DNA from 3 places in the Blautia sp. AF32-4BH genome. Region 2 is predicted to be linked to each of the others. Evidence: predicted binding sites of a transcription regulator. Region 2 holds the regulator's gene; each other region holds the start of a gene.
What was found. The regulator Rex, encoded in region 2, represses fermentation and respiration genes when NADH is low (regulators of the CRP and FNR family bind a similar motif). The targets are predictions, from matches to a motif close to ATTGTTAANTANTTAACAAT.

Region 1 (6,722 bases), on a different contig from region 2:
CGCTATCGCTATCGGCGGACCCGGTGCCGTATTCTGGATGTGGGTTTCCGCTCTGCTCGGCATGTGTACGAAATTTGCCGAGGTAACACTGGCTGTTTTCTATCACGAGAAAAATGCCAACGGGGAACTCGTCGGCGGACCGATGTATTACATCAAAAACGGTCTCAGCAAAAAATGGCATTTTCTGGCCTATCTTTTCGCTGCTTTCGGTGTACTGACTGTGTTCGGAACCGGAAATGCAACGCAGGTCAACACCATCACAACCGCAGTCAACTCCGCACTGATGAATTACCATGTGATCTCAAAGGACGCGGTCCCGACCTCCAACCTGATTCAGGGTATCATCATTGCGGCACTCGTAGCGCTGATCCTGCTCGGCGGTGTCAAACGGATCGCACAGGTAACAGAAAAGCTCGTTCCGTTTATGGCTCTGTTTTATATTGTCCTTGCCATCGGTGTAATTTTGCTGAACCTCAACCGGATTCCGTCTGTTTTCGTTTCGATCCTTGAGGGCGCCTTCCGTCCCTCCGCCGTTACAGGCGGTATCGTCGGAAGCATGCTTATGAGTGTAAAAAAAGGTGTGTCCCGCGGTATTTTCTCAAACGAGGCAGGTCTTGGTACCGGTTCGATCGCGCACGCCTGTGCCGACACAAAAAAGCCGGTCAAACAGGGTATGTTCGGTATCTTTGAGGTATTTACTGATACGATCGTGATTTGTACCTTAACTGCACTTGTTATTCTCTGCAGCGGTACTTCCATCACCTACGGACAGGCTGCCGGCGCAGAGCTGACCATCAGCGGTTTTACCCTTACATACGGAAACTGGGTTTCGCTGCTCACCGCGTTCGCGATGTGCTGCTTCGCCTTTTCCACGATTCTCGGATGGGGACTTTACGGTGCACGCTGCATCGAGTTTTTATTCTCCGAAAGAATCACAAAATATTTTATGGCCGCCTATGCGCTGGTTGCCATCCTTGGCGCCACCGCAAACCTCGGCCTGATGTGGAGCATTGCCGAGACCTTCAACGGTCTCATGGCGATCCCAAACCTGATTGCGCTCTTCCTGCTTTCGGGCAAGGTTGTGGAGCTTACAAAGGAATACTTTTCCGGAGAAGGCAAAACCCGGTAAAATTCCTTTTCTCGCGGCGCATTCCCTTCTTCTGTAAGAAAATCATGTAAATTCGCCTTTTCCCTTGACAATCAGGTTGCTACCCCTTACACTGTTAAAAGTTTATAACATGTTTACCAAAGAGGGAAAACCGGGAGGAACTTTTGAATGGAAAAATGGAATGAAGTAAAACTGGTGCCGGAGTTTTCGGAACAGGGCGTGGACTGCTATCGCCTCGCAGGCGGCGATTATGAGAACGAATACTATGTCGTTTCCGAAGCAGAGACAAGAAAGCTTCTGAACACACCGGAGGTTGTCGGATATGAGGTTTATCACTGCCTGATTCCGTCTACTTCACAGATGCTTTATTATTTTAAAGAGCAGGGAAAGGTAACCGCAGCCAACATCCTTTCCATCCTGCGCGGCGCTTTGAATTATCCGCTGGAGGAAAGCTGCTACCGTGAGCACATTCGTGTACATGACATCAGTTTTCTGTCAAGTGAGCGCGTCTTTAAAGAGGAAGAAATCGCAGGGCTGGAAATCAAATACAGCAAGCTGACGATGGTTCCGGGAAGTACACTTCTGATCGGCGATATCATCGCAACGGGTGAAACGCTGATCCACTGCCTGCGCTACGTAACCGATTTCTACCGTGAGCACGGTGCTTCCCTTCGCAACATTATCATCTTTACGATCGGCGGCACAACCGGAATCAAAATTCTGGAACGTCTCACAAAAGAAATCCGCGAGTTCTGGCCGGAGTTTGAAGGCTTTATCACCGTATATTACGAAGGAATCTTCAGCACCTATCAGGACAGGGGCGTATCTGGAATCAATCTGCCGGATGTCGATTTCTACTGGAAAGACGGTATCATTGCACCGGAGTTCCGAAGAGAAACGCTTTCCATGCGCGATCCTCTGTTTGAAAAATGCATCATCTACGATGGCGGTGCAAGACGCTATGAAATCCATGAGCATGTCGAGGAGGTTCTCGATTTCTGGAATAAAATGCTGGAGAAGGCCGACCGGATCGACTTCACCAGACTGCTCGAGGAGAAGCTCGGCTGCCCGCTTGGCGCATCCTACGAAGAGTGGATTCACATCAATCACTATGAAGAAATCGATGAACGTGTGACCAAATGGCTGTACCGCCAGGAAAAAGGCTATATTGCAAGCCTTGGCGATGCTACCCTGAAAGAAATTGCGGCTGAACGAATTGAAGAGTTTACCGCAGCACTTCGCAAATACATGCTGTAACAAAAAACCATTTCTTACGGTTCGCTGAATTTCGGCGAACCGTAATCACAGTTTTCAGGAGATATTATGGAAAAAGAAAAGAAAGTAAAAGATGTTGACTTCGCGGACAGCGCGGTTCCGTCTTCTGCCCGGAAAAATGTAGTAACCATGTTTATGATCATGCTTGGCTTCACCTTCTTCTCGGCAAGCATGTGGGTCGGCCAGCAGCTCGCTGACGGCCTCGATTTCTGGGGCTTTTTGGGATCACTGATCCTTGGTGGAATCATTCTTGGTATTTATACCGGTCTGCTCGGCTACGTCGGTGCAAAAACCGGTCTGTCACTTGATCTTTTGTCCCAGAGAGCCTTTGGCGAAAAAGGTTCCTATCTGCCGTCAGCCATGACCAGCTTTACGCAGATCGGATGGTTTGGTGTCGGTCTTGCCATGTTTGCAATTCCGGTTTCCAAGGAGCTGCTCGGCGGAAGCACTGCGGCACAGTGGGGACTTGTTCTTCTTGCCGGCGTCTGCATGACCGCCTCTGCCTATTTTGGTATTGAATCTCTGACCATCGTCAGCTATATCGCTGTACCAAGTGTTGCCATTCTCGGAACGATCGCCATGGTCATGGCCGTAATGAGAGGCGACGGAACGATCATCGATCAGTTTGCCAAATCCAGCGGATCTCTGACTATCATCGGCGGTGCCGGTCTTGTCATCGGCTCCTTCGTTTCCGGCGGAACCGCAACCCCGAACTTCGCACGTTTTGCAAAGGACGGAAAAGCGGGTGCCATCACCACGGTTGTGGCCTTCTTCATCGGAAACTCCCTTATGTTCTTCTTCGGTGCCGTTTCCTCGATCTTTGTCGGCGGAAACGATATCTTCGAGGTTATGGTCCGCCTGAACCTGTTCTACCTGGCTGTTCTCGTTCTCGGTCTTAATATCTGGACTACAAACGACAACGCTCTGTATACCGCAGGTCTTGGTCTTGCCAACATCTTCCATCAGAGGAAAAAACCGATGGTTCTCCTTTCCGGTATCATCGGAACGGTTGCCTCCGTATGGCTGTACTACAACTTCTGCGGCTGGCTCAACATTCTGAATTGTACCCTGCCGCCGGTCGGCATGATTCTGGTGCTCGCCTACTTCATGAACAAAAAGGACTTTGAAACCGATCAGCCGAAGCTTAAAACCGTAGACTGGTTTGCGGTTGCCGGTGTCATTCTCGGTGCCATTGTTGCGAACCTCTTATACTGGGGCATCGCTTCCATCAACGGCATGGTTGTTGCCGCTGTATGCTACTGTGTCGGTCAGGCCGTAAACAAAAGAAAATAAGCAAAATCGTCCTGAATATGTTCCTGTATCTTATCTCCGGAACATGTTCAGGGCTTTTTATTTTTTCGGATTCGCGTTATAATATATGCATAACTCTGCATAGTTACAATTTTCGAAGCGAAAGGAAACTACCCGGATGATCCATTCCACCGTATCTGCTCCCAAAGGAGAAAAAACAAAATACCGTCTTGCCGAATCCATGAAGGAGTGCATGAAAACAACACCCGTTGAAGAGATCACCGTGCGCCAGATCTGTGAAATCTGCGGTGTTACCCGCCAGACCTTCTACCGCAATTTTCTCGACAAATACGATCTAATCAACTGGTACTTTGATAAATTACTGACAAAATCCTTCGAACATATGGGGCGCGGAACGACCGTTTTTGACAGTCTGGAAAAGAAATTTACCTATATTCAGAAAGAAAAAGCTTTTTTCGCCGCTGCCTTCCGCTACGACAAGCAGAATTCTCTGCGTGAGCACGATTTTGACCTGATTCTCGCGTTCTACGAAAATCTGATTCACGAAAAAAGCGGCAGTCCGGTTTCACCGGAAATGCATTTTCTTCTCGAAATGTACTGTCAGGGTTCCATCACCATGACCGTAAAATGGGTGCTTACCGGCATGGATCTGACACCTTCCGAGTTTGCAGCTCTTCTCGTCCGGGCAATGCCGGAAGACTTAAAAAAACTGTTCCGGAATCTGCAGCTGCTCTCTTAGAGCGCGTGTCAAAGTGGGGCTTGCAGATTGCGGAAATGGTTTTTCAGACACTCTCTGGTTATTTTTCACAAATTTTGTTCTGTTGTTTTTGTCACAATGGCGATTTTTTTTAAAGTGTTACACTTCGCTTCTTCTGTCACTTTCTTTTTCCCTTCCGGATTTGTTAATATAATAACAAGTTCAGTAAAACCATTTATTCATTTTAGAAGGGAGTTTTTCAATCATGGCAAATCGTATTAATTTAAATGCAACCTCTTATCACGGAGCAGGCGCTATTGCCGAGATCGCAAATGAAGCAAAGGCACACGGCTTCAAGAAAGCTTTCGTATGCTCTGACCCGGATCTGATTAAATTCAACGTTACTTCCAAAGTAACCGATATTCTGACCGCAAACGGACTCGACTATGAGCTTTACAGCGATATCAAGCCAAACCCGACCATCGAAAACGTAAAACACGGCGTAGAAGCTTTCAAGGCATCCGGCGCTGACTATCTGATCGCCATCGGCGGCGGTTCTTCTATGGATACCTCCAAAGCAATCGGTATCATCATCGCAAACCCGGAGTTTGAGGATGTCAGAAGCCTTGAAGGCACTGCACCGACCAAAAATCCATGCGTACCGATCATCGCTGTTCCGACCACAGCCGGTACTGCTGCAGAGGTTACCATCAACTACGTTATCACAGACGTTGAAAGAAAACGTAAATTCGTATGCGTTGACCCGCACGATATGCCAATCATCGCAGTTGTTGACCCGGATATGATGTCCTCCATGCCAAAAGGACTGACCGCTTCTACCGGTATGGACGCTCTGACCCACGCAATCGAGGGTTACACCACAAAAGCTGCATGGGAAATGACTGACATGTTCCATCTCAAAGCCATCGAACTCATCTCCAAATCTCTGCGCGGTGCTGTCGCAAACACCAAAGAGGGACGCGAAGGAATGGCTCTTGGCCAGTACATCGCAGGTATGGGCTTCTCCAACGTAGGTCTTGGAATCGCTCACTCCATGGCACACACCCTTGGTGCTGTTTATGATACCCCACACGGTGTTGCATGTGCCATGATGCTTCCGATCGTTATGGAATACAACCAGGAGTGCACCGGTGAGAAATACCGCGAAATCGCACGTGCCATGGGCGTTACAGGTGTAGACGAAATGTCTCAGGAAGAGTACAGAAAAGCAGCGATTGATGCTGTTAAGAAGCTGTCCGCAGACGTTGGAATCCCATCTGTTCTCGAGGCAGTCAAAGAAGAAGATCTGCAGTTCCTTGCAGATTCCGCACACGCAGATGCCTGCGCACCGGGCAACCCGAAGGATGCAAGCGTAGAAGATCTGAAGGATCTGTTCCGCAAAATCATGGCGTAACGAACACAATTCGTTTCCCACATGCGAAGCGGATATTCGCAATCCGCTTCGCTACTTGCTCATAACTGAATAACTGTTCCGCAGTTTATCAGAAGGAGCTTGCACTCCTCCTGATACAAGCAAGTCCCCCCCCACTGCTTATTGCTTTTCGCAATGGAAGCAGGGGACTTACTTGATTCGGTTAAATCACCCCGGAAAACAGAAATTTTTATCCTGTTTTCCGGGGTGATTTCTCTTTTTATTCTACTGTATTTCCGTCTGCATCCACAGTCACAGTATTGACCGTTGCATTATCGAGAACCATATTGATCATGCGCTCCATCATGATATTGCGCACTACCGTATCTTCCCCGTAATAGTCATTGGCTGCCTTCAGGAAATCTTCCTGCGACATATTGGCATTGGCTGCCTCATCGTTTAAGATCTGCTGGTAATCCTGGTCATCTGTTGTCCAGCCTTCTGCCTCTTTTACGGCATCCAGAAGAAGGGCACTTTTTGCCATCGTTCCTGCATACGTTGCTTTCTCCTGATTGTAGGTCGCTCTGTCCGCATACTGCTCCAGATAGTCGTCCAGGGAAATGCCGTAATTCTGAAGATAAGCGGTATACCGTTTATCGTAATCTTCTTCGCCAAGGGTGATATAGGATTTCGGAATTTTGTGAAACGTACAGCCGTCTGCCACCTGCTGCATCGCGTCATTCTGCAGATTATTTTCCGCTGTCGTCTCATTTGCAGCCTCCAGCTCTGCGCGTTTTCCGGCACGGTATTCCTCCACAGTACTGTAATCTGTATTTTTTGCTACCCATGCATCATCGAGCTCCCATCCGTCAATGTTTTCTGCCGGGCGGGTAAACGCATTTACCGTAACGGTAAACACAACATCTTTTCCTGCCAGATCGGTACTCTGATAGCTGTCAGGGAATTTCAGGTTCAGATCCTTTGTCTCCCCTGTTTTC
Region 2 (6,722 bases):
CTTTCCGTTTTGCTTTCCCATACGATAACGATCCGGCGTTTTACGCCTTTTAAAATCGTTTCCATGTATTTAATATTGCCTGTTTTTCCGGAGGTATTCACAAATTTCATCCGGCGCTTCAAAAAAGTCCGCCCGGAGTCCTTTTGGGAACCCGTGATTCTGATCTGCTTTGCTCAGATTGACTGCAATCCTCTGATAATCTCGGATGCTGTTACATAGGAAGCACTGCTTTTTTCTTCCGCAGCCTCTCCCGCCTTTCCATGCGCATATGCCGCCAGTGCCGCTGTTTTGGCAAGGCTGATTTTTTTCTCGTTTTTTTCACACTGACGTTTTGCTGCAAAGGCGCCTGTGATTCCCGCGAGCACATCGCCGCTTCCCGCCGTCGCAAGCGCACTGCTTCCGCTTGTGTTTATGTAATACTGCTCACGCCCTTCCTCTGCTGTCACGGTTACGGAATCCTTTCGTACACAGCAGGCCTGGTATTTTTCGGCTGCCCTTCCGGCGCTTCCTGCCGGGTCACGCTGGCATTCTGCAATGGTCATGTGCAGCAGCCGTGCAAGCTCTCCTACATGAGGCGTTAAAATTTTTTCTGCCCGGCAGCCCGAAAGAATCTCTGCATCTTCTGCAATCAGGTTCAGCGCATCTGCATCCAGAACAAGAGGAACTTCTGTGTGCTGCACCGTAAAAACGAGCAGTTCTTTTGCCGTCCGGCTTTTGGAAAGTCCCGGTCCCGCAACAACAGCGTCCGCCCAGGCGAGATCCTGCAGCAGGGCTTCTTCCGGAAGCGGCTCATCCTCCTTCCAGAAATCCGCCATTGCTTCCGGCAGGGCACAGAAAAGCGGCGTACGGTTTCTTTCCTCTGTCACAACCTTTACCATGCCGGCACCGGATGCAAGGACTGCCCTGGCACACAAAACAGCGGCTCCGCACATGGCACCGGAACCGGCAAGTACCAGCACCTTTCCGAAGGTTCCCTTATTTCCCATCGGCGTGCGGGTAAGAAACCGGTCCAGATCTTCTTTTTCCACTGAACCGTACCAGGGCGTCTCCTCTTCTCCTGCATCAAAGCCGATTCCGATATCACGGACCAGGACCTCTCCGGCATATCGTTTTCCGGGATCAAAGAGAAGCCCTGGCTTTGCACAGGCAAATGTCACCGTGGCTCTGGCTTTCACCGCCGCATCAAGGACCTCTCCGGTATCCGTGTGGATCCCCGAAGGGATGTCCACGGCAAGAACAGGAACACCGCTTGCGCAGATTGCTTCCACTACCCTCCGGTACTCCCCTGCCAGCGGACGGGATACGCCAATTCCAAAGATGGCATCTATGATAACAGTATATTCCCGGAAATCCGGATTCTTAACCTCACGGACCCCATAATTTTCCGCAATTTTCTTCTGTGCTCTCATGCCTTCACTGTATTTTTCCGGATTTCCAAGACAGAACAGTTCCGCATCCACCCCTTTCGTCTTTAAAATCCGTGCAATTGCCGCACCGTCCCCTCCATTATTTCCGGGACCGCACACAGCAAGGACTTTTCCTGTATCCCATGTTCCATTTTGAAGCTCCTCCACGCAGGACAGCGCTGCGCGCTCCATCAGTACCAGGGACGGTATCCCCATGGTTTCGATCGTATTGCGGTCTGCCTGCTTCATCTGTGCTGCTGTAAGAATCCGTTTCATCGCTTTTCCTCCTTTTCCTGCCTTATCCGGAAAGTGAACAGAAAAAGTCTCCGGTTTCCCGAAGACTCTCCTGCTTTTGTTTTGGTTTCTTAATTGTTCTTTGGATGCTCCGCCTCATATCTGGTCAGATTGTAGGAGAGACGCATCAGACTTTCGGAAAGATGGACGTTCTCGACGATCACATCTTTCGGAAGTTTTAAGTTTAGATCGGTATGTGCAAAATTCCAGATTGCTTTTACACCGTTGTCCACGAGAATCTCTGCCATCTCTACCGCTTTTGCTTTTGGCAGTGTCAAAGCCGCAATCTCTACATGGTGTTCCTTGATAAATTCCGGAAGCTCGTCCGCCATGCGGATTTCAATTCCGCGCACGGAGATTCCTTTTAATACCGGGTTGACGTCAAAAATACCGACCGTTTTGAATCCGCTTCTTTCAAAGGCCGCATAATTAGCAAGCGCCTGTCCCAGATTTCCGGCTCCGACAAAAATCATATTGTGGACTCTGTCCAGACCTAAAATTTTTCCAATCTCGCTGTACAGATACCGCACGTTATAACCATACCCCTGCTGGCCGAAGCCGCCGAAATTATTTAAATCCTGGCGAATCTGGGAAGCTGTCACTTTCATCCGCTCGCTCAGCTCACCGGAAGAGATCCGTTCTACTCCGTCCTCCAGCAATTCGCCCAGGTAACGATAATATCTAGGAAGTCTTTTGATAACTGCCCGCGAAATTCCTTTTTCTTCCAAGATAAATTCCTCCTTATTTACACCTGCATATATTCATATTATATATGGTTGATAGAAAATTGTCAAAGATTTCTTGAAATTTTGTGTATTACTCTCTATAATAAGGATGGTGTATTATGTCAAAATACAGAAATATGTTATCTGGAGGAACCACATGATTCTTGCATGTCAGAATATCTCGAAAGCATTCGGGACAACGGAAATTATCAAAAATGCATCTTTTCATATAGAAGAACGCGAAAAAGCCGCACTGGTCGGCATCAACGGCGCCGGAAAATCGACGCTGTTAAAAATCATCATCGGCGAAATGAGGGCCGATGAGGGAGAGGTCATCCTCTCCAAAGGAAAGACGATGGGCTATCTCGCCCAGCATCAGGATCTGACCGGACACCTTTCCATTTACCAGGAAGTGCTGACCGCGAAACAGAATCTGATCGATATGGAGGAACGCCTCCGTCAGATGGAAAGTGATATGAATACAAAATCCGGTACAGAGCTGGATGAACTTCTTTCCACCTACACCCGCCTCTCCCATACCTTTGAACTGGAAAACGGATACGCGTACCGCAGTGAAGTCGTCGGTGTTTTAAAAGGTCTTGGCTTTTCCGAGAGCGATTTTGAAAAACAGGTGGACTCCCTCTCCGGCGGTCAGAAGACCCGCGTGGCACTTGGTAAACTGCTGCTCACCAAACCGGACATCATTCTGCTCGACGAGCCGACCAACCACCTCGATATGGACTCGATCTCCTGGCTCGAAACGTATCTTTTAAATTACAGCGGAGCCGTCCTGATCGTCTCCCATGACCGTTACTTTCTCGACCGCGTTGTCACAAAAGTCGTTGAAGTGGACAATAAAAAAGTAACAACTTTTGAGGGAAACTATACCGCCTACAGTCAGAAAAAAGCAATGCTCCGTGAAGCCGCTTACCATGCCTGGGTCAACCAGCAGCAGGAAATCCACCATCAGGAAGAAGTCATTGCAAAGCTGAAATCTTTCAACCGCGAGAAATCCATCAAACGCGCCGAGAGCCGTGAAAAAATGCTGGACAAAATGGATGTGCTGGAAAAGCCGACCGAAGTACGCTCCGATATGCGGATCCGTCTGGAACCGCGCATCACAAGCGGAAACGATGTGCTGACCGTCGAGCACCTCTCCAAAGCCTTCCCGGGACAGACGCTTTTCCAGGATCTGAATTTCGAAATCAAGCGCGGCGAGCGCGTGGCAATCATCGGAAACAACGGAACGGGAAAAACGACGATCTTAAAGATCTTAAACGAAGTCATCCGCCCGGATGTCGGCTCTTTTACACTTGGAAGCCGTGTACAGATCGGTTACTACGATCAGGAGCATCAGGTGCTCCACATGGAAAAGACCATTTTCCAGGAGATTTCCGACGCGTATCCATATCTGACAAACACCGAAATCCGAAATGTGCTGGCCGCCTTCCTGTTTACAAACGACGATGTCTTCCAACCGATTCATACCTTGAGCGGCGGTGAGCGCGGACGAATTTCCCTTGCCAAGCTGATGCTCTCGAACGCCAACTTCCTGATCCTCGACGAGCCGACCAACCACCTCGATATCGTATCAAAGGAGATTCTGGAAAACGCGCTGAAGGATTACACTGGAACGGTACTGTACGTTTCCCACGACCGTTACTTTATCAATCAGACTGCAACCCGGATTCTGGAGCTGACGGGACAAACACTCGTCAACTATATCGGAAATTACGATTACTATCTGGAGAAAAAAGAAGAGCTGACCCGCATCTATGCTCCTGCTGCCGATGCCGCCGCTCCGGAAGAAACAGCGGCTCCTTCCGAAGCCTCCTCCACAAAGCTGGACTGGAAAGCGCAGAAAGAAGAACAGGCACGTCTCCGCAAGAAAGAAAACGAGCTGAAAAAGACGGAGAAACGAATTGAAGAGCTTGAGACACGCGATTCGGAAATTGATGAGGAAATGTCGAAACCGGAAGTCGCAACGAATGTGGCAGAGTGTGTGAAATTAAGCAAAGAGAAAGCAGAGATTGCCGCGGAACTCGAAGAGCTGTATGAAAAATGGGAAGAGCTTGCCGAATAGGCCTGGTTTTCCCCGGAAAATTCAAAACAGAAAAAGCCGGTCCGGCGCATCCCTTTTTGCGGGAATGCCGGATCGGCTTTCTTTTTTGCTTCGTTTAATTATTTCTCCAGCTCCTCGCGGATGGCCAGGATGAAATCACGGCTGTTTAATACGGTCGGATTTTCCATGGTGGTGATCAGCGCAAGGTCTTTTGTCATTTTTCCGCTCTCGATCGTTGCGATCGTTGCTTTTTCCAGACGGTCTGCAAATGCGGAAAGTTCTGCGTTTCCATCCATTTCCCCGCGTTTTCTGAGTGCGCCGGTCCATGCAAAAATGGTGGCCACGGAGTTGGTGGATGTCTCCTCACCTTTTAAGTGACGGTAATAGTGGCGCTGTACGGTTCCGTGCGCAGCCTCGTACTCGTAATATCCGTGCGGGGATACGAGAACAGAAGTCATCATCGCAAGGGAACCGAAGGCGGAGGATACCATGTCGCTCATGACATCGCCGTCGTAGTTCTTGCAGGCCCAGATAAAGCCGCCCTCTGCTTTCATGATGCGGGCAACGGCGTCATCGATCAGAGTGTAGAAGTAGGTAATGCCTGCTTCTGCAAATTTCTCTTTGTACTCTGCATCGAAGATCTCCTGGAAGATATCCTTGAAGCGGTGATCATACTTCTTGGAAATCGTATCCTTGCTTGCAAACCACAGATCCTGTTTCGTGGACAGTGCGTACTCGAAACAGCTTCTCGCGAAGCTTTCTATGGAGTTATCCAGATTGTGCATGCCCTGAATGACACCGGCGCCGGTGAAGTTGTGGATCAGCTCTCTTGTCTCGGTGCCGTCCTCAGCCGTATAAACCAGCTCTGCTTTTCCCGGTCCCGGAATGCGCATTTCTGCATTTTTATAGACATCTCCGTATGCATGACGGGCAATCGTGATCGGTTTTTTCCAGTTGCGCACGCACGGCTCGATGCCTTTTACGACAATCGGGGTACGGAAAACGGTTCCGTCGAGCATGGCACGGATCGTTCCGTTCGGGCTCTTCCACATTTCTTTCAGATTGTACTCGGTCATACGCGCTGCATTCGGCGTAATGGTGGCACATTTGACTGCTACACCGTATTTCTTGGTAGCGTTTGCGGAATCTACGGTTACCTGATCGTTCGTCTCGTTTCTGTGTTCCAGTCCCAGATCGTAATATTCCGTTTTCAGGTCAATAAACGGGAGAAGCAGCTCATCTTTGATCATTTTCCAGAGAATTCTGGTCATCTCATCTCCATCCATCTCTACCAGAGGAGTGGTCATCTGAATTTTTTCCATAGTAGGCCTCCTTTTTCTATTCCCGTTTATTGTATAAAGTATCCTATAGCTTGTCAAGTCAAAATTCGCCTGATTTTTTGGCATTTTCCCATAAATTCACACAATTTTTGCAGGATGAGAGGTGTTTTCCTTCATTTTTCTTTTTTTATGCTGCCGCACAGTGTCTCACAGAAGAGACAGAAAACGGTCTGTTTGAAGCATCCCATGCCCCTGACGGTTGCGCGGAAGGCCAAGGTCTCTCGCCGATTCGCAAAGCAGCATTTTCGCCTGGACATTTGTAAGATCCGGAACCCGTTCAAGTGCCAAAGCCACGGCTCCGGACACCCGCGGTGCCGCCATCGAGGTGCCGCTCTTCACCACATATTCCTTCCTGCTTCTTCCAGGCGCGCAGGAAATGAGACGTTTTCCAGGCGCGACAAGATCCGGTTTGCAGACGCAGTCCCGTGTCGGGCCGCATCCGGAGATTCCTCTTCTTGGCTCCAGCAGATCGCCCGCTCCCACGGTGATCACTTTTCTGCTGCTCCCCGGCGCCGTAATACTGCCCGGAGCGGGCCCCAGATTTCCGGCCGCTGTCACAACAGTGATCCCGTCATCCCAGGCGCGCTCCACCGCCTGTACTAGCAGATCATCCACCGTTTTTTCCTGCTCTGTTGTTCCCACTGAAATATTTAAAATGCGGATATTAAGTCTTATTCGCTCTTTGCACACCCAGTCAATCGCCGCGAGGATATCCTGCTTTCTTCCATTTCCCCTTCGGTCCAGAATCTTCACTACGACAAACCGGCATCCCGGTGCCGCACCCTGGTATTTTCCGCCGGACGCTCTTCCACTTCCGCCAAGGATACCACAGACATGCGTTCCGTGTCCATTGTCATCGTAAGGCGTCTCCCGCCCGTACACAAGATCCCGGAAG
Region 3 (6,722 bases), on a different contig from region 2:
CTGTTGCCTATGTAAGTGAAAAAAAATACGAAGCGGGAAAAGAAATTCCGGCGCTCATCGTCAACGATGCCAGAAAAGCACAGTTTGTGCTGGGTGAGGCGTTTTACGATTATCCGGCAAAGTCGCTGCATGTCACGGCGCTGACCGGAACAAAAGGAAAGACAACGACAGCCTACTACCTGCAGTCGATGCTCGATGCCTGCCTGAAAAAACAGGGCGGAAACGGATGTGCACTGTTAAGTTCGATTGAATATTACGACGGAAAGACGAGAGAAGCATCAACGCTCACCACGCCGGAATCCCTGGAGCTGTGCCGTCATATGCGCAATGCCGTAGATGCAGGCCTTTCCCATATGGTGATGGAAGTATCCTCCCAGGCGCTCAAATACGAGAGAGTCGGAAACACGCATTTTGATACCGCCATTTTCCTGAACATCTCCAAGGACCACATCAGCCCGACGGAGCACAAGGATTTTGATGATTATTTCCAGTCGAAATTAAAGATCTTCGACCGCTGCACCTGCGCCTGCGTGAACCTGGACAGCGACCATATCGGGGAAATCCTGAAAGCTGCGGCAAAATGTGAGCGCGTCGTTACGTTTGGATCGAAAGAAAATGCTGTAATCCGCGTGAGTGATATCAAGCCGGGCAGAGGAAAATTCTATTTCCATGTGGCAGGACCGGATTTCTCGGAAGATTTTACCCTGCCGGTGCACGGAGCCTTCAATGTGGAGAATGCCGTAGCTGCCATTGCGGCTGCCTGGTCGATGGGAATCCCGGTTTCGCTGATCAAGGAAAGCCTCCTTGACGTCACCGTTCCGGGAAGGATGGAGACGTATGAGAGCAGCGCGGGCGAGGTCACGGCGATCGTGGATTTCGCGCACAATGGCCTGAGTTTTGAAAAAATGTTTGATACCGTAGCACTCGAATACCCGGGAAGCCGCGTAAGCGTTGTGTTCGGAACCCCGGGCGGAAAAGCATTCAACCGCAGAAAAGATATGGGTGAGATTTCCGGAAAACGGGCGGACCGGATTTTCCTCGTACCGGATGATCCGGGAAACGAAGATCCGCAGGCGATCTGTGAGGAGATCGGCGGGTACATAGCAAAGGAAGGTGCATCCTTCCAGATCCGCATGGACCGCGGAGAAGCAATCCGGGAGGCGATTCTTGGCGCCGTACCGGGAGAGGTTGTTCTGATCCTTGGAAAAGGCGCGGACGTGACGATGCACGTCGGAAACGGAAATGTGCCGTACCGGTCAGATGCCGTCTATGCAAAAGAGGCGCTTGCCGAATATGGAAATGCATTTGCCGAAGCGGCAACGGCTCGTGAAACAGAAGAATAGAAGCAAAAACAGAAAAAAACAGAGCAAAAAAGACACGGAACAGAAAAATCCGTGTCTTTTTTGCGTCTGGCGGCAGCAGAAATGAAAATCAGACAGGAAATTTGGCGGATACATCCTACAAAATGTAGAAAAGAAGGACAGAAACTAGCCCGTATGACGAAAAGTTGTTAAAAATATAACGAACGAAAGTTAGACGTGTGAAACTAAACACAGAAAGCAAAAACCCGGGAACCATGCGGAAAAAGACGAATTCTGCGGGATGAAGGACAAAGCTGTAAGTTTTTGGAAAGAATTCTTGTGAAAAAGAACAAAAAATGGTATAATTGTATTGAAATATATCCAGAACACCCCTTCTGGAAGCGTACGGGCTCAGTGAGAAAAAAGATTTCACGAAAATGCTCGAAAAAAACACTTGTTAAATTCTTGTCATAGTGCTATGATAAGGAAAGTGAAAAATTTATCAATCACAAAAACCAACTAGGGGTATTTTAGAAAGGAGTATTTATGAGCAGCAAGATTACCATCATTGGAGCTGGAAGCGTTGGATCTACGATCGCCTATACACTGTCGAACGAAGACATCGCGTCTGAGATTGTTCTCATCGATATTAACAAGAAAAAAGTAGAGGGAGAGGTTATGGATATCGCGCAGGGTACCTGCTTCCGCGATCCGGTCTCCATCATCGCAGGTGAGTATGAGGATGCCAAGGACTCTGATATCGTAATTATTACTTCCGGTATTGCAAGAAAGCCTGGCCAGACCCGTATTGAGCTGACCCAGACCAACGTAAACATCTTAAAATCCATCACACCGGAAATCGTAAAAGCGGCTCCGAATGCCATCTACATCATTGTAAGCAACCCGGTTGATATCATGACCTACGTGTTTACAAAGATCTCCGGACTTCCGGAAAACCAGATCCTTGGTTCTGGTACCATGCTGGATTCCGCGAGACTTCGCTGCGGACTGTCTGAACACCTCAACATTGCCCAGAAAAACATCCACGCTTACGTATTCGGTGAGCACGGCGATACTTCCTTCATTCCGTGGAGCGGCGCTTACGTTTCCGGTGTCAGTCTGGACGAGTACTACGAGACCGTAGAAAAAATGGGCAGGAACGTAACCAAGATCGACAAAGATGCTATGCTGGAGTACGTAAGAACTTCCGGCGGACAGGTTATTGCAAACAAAGGAGCTACTTTCTATGCAGTATCTGTTGCAGTATGCAAACTGGTAGCAACCATTCTTTCTTCTTCCGATTCTGTAGCAACCGTATCTTCCATGATGCACGGTGAGTACGGCATCGAGGATGTATGCTTAAGCACACTGACCCTCGTTGGACCGAAAGGCGTACAGGGCAAGATTCCGATGCGTATGACAAAAGAGGAAGTAGAAAAACTCAAAGCAAGTGCCGACGCATTAAAAGCAGTTATCGCACAGATCGAGCACTAAGAGCGGGCAATAAGCTCAAAACATAAAATTTATGGCAGTGGCAGAAAGTGCGAAAGAGCGGTATCTCCCACTGCCTTAACGTGCGCCTGAAGAAATTTTCCGCCGGGTGTACATAAAAAGAGTACCGGAAACTTTTCCGGTGCCGGACAGAAGATACCGCAGGCAAAATGGAAACCAATAGGAGTAACAAGAAAGGAGCAATTCCATGACCTACAGTTATTTTCCGGGCTGTACGCTGAAGAACAAAGCAAAAGATCTGGATCACTATGCCAGAGAATGCGCAAAAGTTCTGGGATTTGAACTGGAAGAAATTGAAAACTGGCAGTGCTGCGGAGCTGTGTATCCACAGGCATCCGATGAAATCGCTACCAAACTTTCTTCGGTTCGCGCCTTAGCAGACGCCAAAGAAAAAGGACAGGATCTGATCACAGTCTGTTCCGCCTGTCATCACGTGATCAAACGCGTAAACGATGACATGGCGAATGTAGAAGACATTCAGACAAAAGTAAACAACTACATGGCTCTTTCCGAGCCATATCTTGGCGAAACGAAAGTACTTCATTATCTGGAAGTGCTGCGTGACGTCGTTGGATTTGACAAGATCAAAGAGAAAGTGGTAAACCCATTAAAAGGAAGAAAAATCGGCGCATATTACGGCTGTATGCTGCTTCGTCCGAGCACCACAATGCAGTTTGACGATCCGGAAAATCCGACAATCATTGAAGACTTTATCAAGGCCCTTGGCGCAACACCGGTCGTATATCCGATGAGAAATGAGTGCTGCGGCGGCTACATATCCCTCAAAGAAAAGAAAATGGCATCCAACATGGTAGACCAGATCATGGCATCCGCATCCTACAAAGGAGCAGAAGAACTGATCACTGCATGTCCGCTTTGCATGTACAACCTGCGCAATAACGGAACAAAAGAAGGTCTTCCGGTTACCTACTTTACCGAGCTTCTTGCAGAAGCACTCGGCATCAAAGAGGAGGTGCAGGCATGAAAATTGCAACATCCGATGAAATCCGTGCCATCGCCGGTGTGGATACCAGAAAATGTATGAAATGCGGTAAATGTTCCGCATCCTGTCCTGCTTATAACGAAATGGACATCCGTCCGCATCAGTTTGTATCTTACGTACAGAACGGCGATGTGGAAGCACTGATGAACTCCAAGTCCATCTGGAAATGCCTCTCCTGCTTCGCATGTGTAGAGCGCTGTCCAAGAGACGTAAAACCTGCCAAACTGATCGAGGCAGTTCGTCTTTCCGTGATCCGTCAGAGAGGAGAGAATTATCTTTCTCCGGATGAAATTCCGGCTCTTCTGGATGATGAGACTCCGCAGCAGCTTCTGATGAGTGCATTCCGTAAATATAGAAAGTAAAAAACAACCCATCCACAGAAAGGTGAGAGAAAAGTGCAAAGAATAGGAGTATTTGTCTGCCACTGCGGTACAAATATTGCGGCTACGGTTGATGTCAAAAAAGTTGTTGACGTCATCAGCAAAGAGCCGGGTGTTGTTCATGCAGAGGATTATCAGTATATGTGTTCCGAAACGGGTCAGCAGAAAGTGATCGATGCCATTCAGAACGAGCATCTGACCGGCGTTGTCATCTGTTCCTGCTCTCCGCGTATGCATGAAGGAACGTTCCGCAAAGCAGCAGAAAAAGCGGGCCTGAACCCGTATCAGCTGGAGATTGCAAACATTCGTGAGCAGTGTTCCTGGATTCATAAAGACATGGAAGAGGCTACCGAGAAGGCCGTAATTCTGGCCCGTGCAGCCGTTGCTAAAGTTATGCTGGATACCCCGCTTACCCCGGGCGAGAGCCGCGTTGTAAAACGTGCGCTGGTGATCGGAGGCGGTATCGCAGGTATTCAGACTGCACTGGATATCGCAGATGCAGGCTATGAAGTAGATATCGTAGAGAAGACCCCGAGTATCGGCGGAAGAATGTCACAGCTTGACAAGACATTCCCGACCCTCGACTGTTCTTCCTGTATCCTGACTCCTCGTATGGGAGAGGTAAACGCGCATGAGAAGATCAACATCTATACCTACAGTGAGGTAGAGAGCGTTGGCGGATTCGTCGGTGATTTCAAAGTAGACATCCGTAAGAAAGCAAGATACGTAGATATGGACAAATGTACCGGATGCGGACTCTGTCAGGAGAAATGTCCTTCCAAGAAGAACCTGAGCGAGTTCAACAGAGGCCTGTCCAACCGTACTGCAATCTACACACCGTTCGCACAGGCAGTTCCGAACGTACCGGTTATTGATACTGCAAACTGTATCCACTTCAAAACCGGAAAATGCGGTATCTGCTCCAAAGTCTGTGCAGCAGGTGCAGTAAACTACGACCAGAAAGATGAAGTAATCACCAGAGAGTACGGCGCAATCGTTGTGGCAACTGGTTTCGATACCATCAGTCTGGACAAGTTTGACGAATATTATTACAACCAGAGCAAAGACGTAATTACCTCCCTTGAGATGGAGCGTCTGATGAATGCTGCCGGCCCGACAGGCGGTAAAGTAGTACGTCTTTCCAACGGCGAGCATCCGAAGGATATCGTATTTATCCAGTGTGTCGGTTCTCGTGACGTGACTTGCAGAGGAAAGAGCTACTGCTCCAAGATCTGCTGTATGTACACCGCAAAACAGGCTATGCTGGTGCGTGACCATTATCCGGATGTCAATGTACATGTCTTCTACATTGATGTTCGTACCCCGGGTAAAAACTTCGATGAGTTCTATCGCCGTGCGGTAGAAGAGTTTGATGTAGACTACATCAAAGGCCAGGTAGGAAAAGTATCCGAGGCTCCGAACGGACGTCTTCTGGTACAGGGTTCCGACCTGCTTGACAACCGTCAGATCAAAATGGAAGCAGACCTTGTTGTCCTTGCAACTGCCATCGAGCCGAGCAAAGATGCAAGAAAACTGGCTACCATGCTGACCGCAAGTATGGATACCAACGATTTCTTTACTGAGGCACACGCAAAGCTGCGTCCGGTAGAGTCCCCGACCGCAGGTGTCTTCCTCTCCGGCGTATGCCAGGGACCGAAAGATATCCCGGAGACCGTTGCACAGGCAGGAGCTGCTGCTGTCAAAGTAGTCGGACTGCTGGCAAAAGACAAACTGACCACCAACCCGTGTACAGCAGAATCCAATCCGCTGTTCTGTAATGGATGTGCATCCTGTGAAAAAGTCTGCCCATACGGCGCAATTTCCTACGAAGACCGTCAGGTCAACGACCATGGAATCCGTGAAACCAGACATGTGGCAGTCGTTAACGGCGCACTTTGCCATGGATGCGGTGCATGTACCGTTGCATGTCCGTCCGGCGCTATGGACCTGAAAGGATTCTCCAATAGACAAATTCTCGCGGAGGTAGATGCAATATGCCGATAGATAACAACGAAAACAAAGAATTTAAGCCAGTCATCGTGGCATTCTGCTGCAACTGGTGCTCCTACGCAGGAGCAGACCTGGCAGGTTCCAGCCGTCTTTCCTATCCGGCAGACGTAAAGATCATCCGTGTTCCATGTTCCTGCCGTGTCAATCCGCTCTTCATCTTAAGAGCATTCCAGAAGGGCGCTGACGGAGTCATCCTCTGCGGATGCCATCCGGGAGACTGCCATTACAGCACAGGAAACTATTATGCAAGAAGACGTATGACCCTGCTGTTCTCCATGCTGGATTACATGGGCGTTGAGAACGGACGTACCCGTGTGGAATGGGTATCCGCCGCAGAAGGTGTGAAATTCTCCCAGACCATGAACGAGTTCATCAAGCAGGTTACAAGCCTTGGTAAGAATGTCAGATTGGAGGATTTACGATGCAAGAAAAATTAGTATCCCGCGCAAAAGAGCTTCTGTCTGACGGTACCGTAGTCCGTGTTCTTGGCTGGAGAAAAGGTGACACTGATTTCAG

Region 1: fucO (lactaldehyde reductase) is a predicted target of Rex. The motif match lies at 4,554-4,573, and genes of this name have one in related genera.
Region 3: DWZ44_RS05425 (L-lactate dehydrogenase) is a predicted target of Rex. The motif match lies at 1,755-1,774, and genes of this name have one in related genera.

The regions. Positions count from the first base shown of each region.
Region 1 covers NZ_QTVL01000004.1:83,816-90,537, forward strand. Annotated here, with positions in the region: gene DWZ44_RS06620 (alanine/glycine:cation symporter family protein) at 1-1,129, shown strand, start outside; gene DWZ44_RS06625 (phosphoribosyltransferase) at 1,277-2,365, shown strand; gene codB (cytosine permease) at 2,432-3,676, shown strand; gene DWZ44_RS06635 (TetR/AcrR family transcriptional regulator C-terminal domain-containing protein) at 3,813-4,394, shown strand; gene fucO (lactaldehyde reductase) at 4,618-5,766, shown strand; gene tig (trigger factor) at 6,005-6,722, opposite strand, start outside.
Region 2 covers NZ_QTVL01000001.1:395,502-402,223, reverse strand. Annotated here, with positions in the region: gene DWZ44_RS01915 (NAD(P)H-hydrate dehydratase) at 174-1,682, opposite strand; gene DWZ44_RS01910 (redox-sensing transcriptional repressor Rex) at 1,772-2,428, opposite strand; gene DWZ44_RS01905 (ABC-F family ATP-binding cassette domain-containing protein) at 2,583-4,508, shown strand; gene DWZ44_RS01900 (NADP-dependent isocitrate dehydrogenase) at 4,607-5,809, opposite strand; gene DWZ44_RS01895 (S8 family peptidase) at 5,975-6,722, opposite strand, start outside.
Region 3 covers NZ_QTVL01000003.1:158,792-165,513, forward strand. Annotated here, with positions in the region: gene DWZ44_RS05420 (Mur ligase family protein) at 1-1,343, shown strand, start outside; gene DWZ44_RS05425 (L-lactate dehydrogenase) at 1,848-2,795, shown strand; gene DWZ44_RS05430 (CoB--CoM heterodisulfide reductase iron-sulfur subunit B family protein) at 3,001-3,798, shown strand; gene DWZ44_RS05435 (4Fe-4S dicluster domain-containing protein) at 3,795-4,178, shown strand; gene DWZ44_RS05440 (CoB--CoM heterodisulfide reductase iron-sulfur subunit A family protein) at 4,212-6,200, shown strand; gene DWZ44_RS05445 (hydrogenase iron-sulfur subunit) at 6,191-6,643, shown strand; gene DWZ44_RS05450 (4Fe-4S dicluster domain-containing protein) at 6,628-6,722, shown strand, end outside.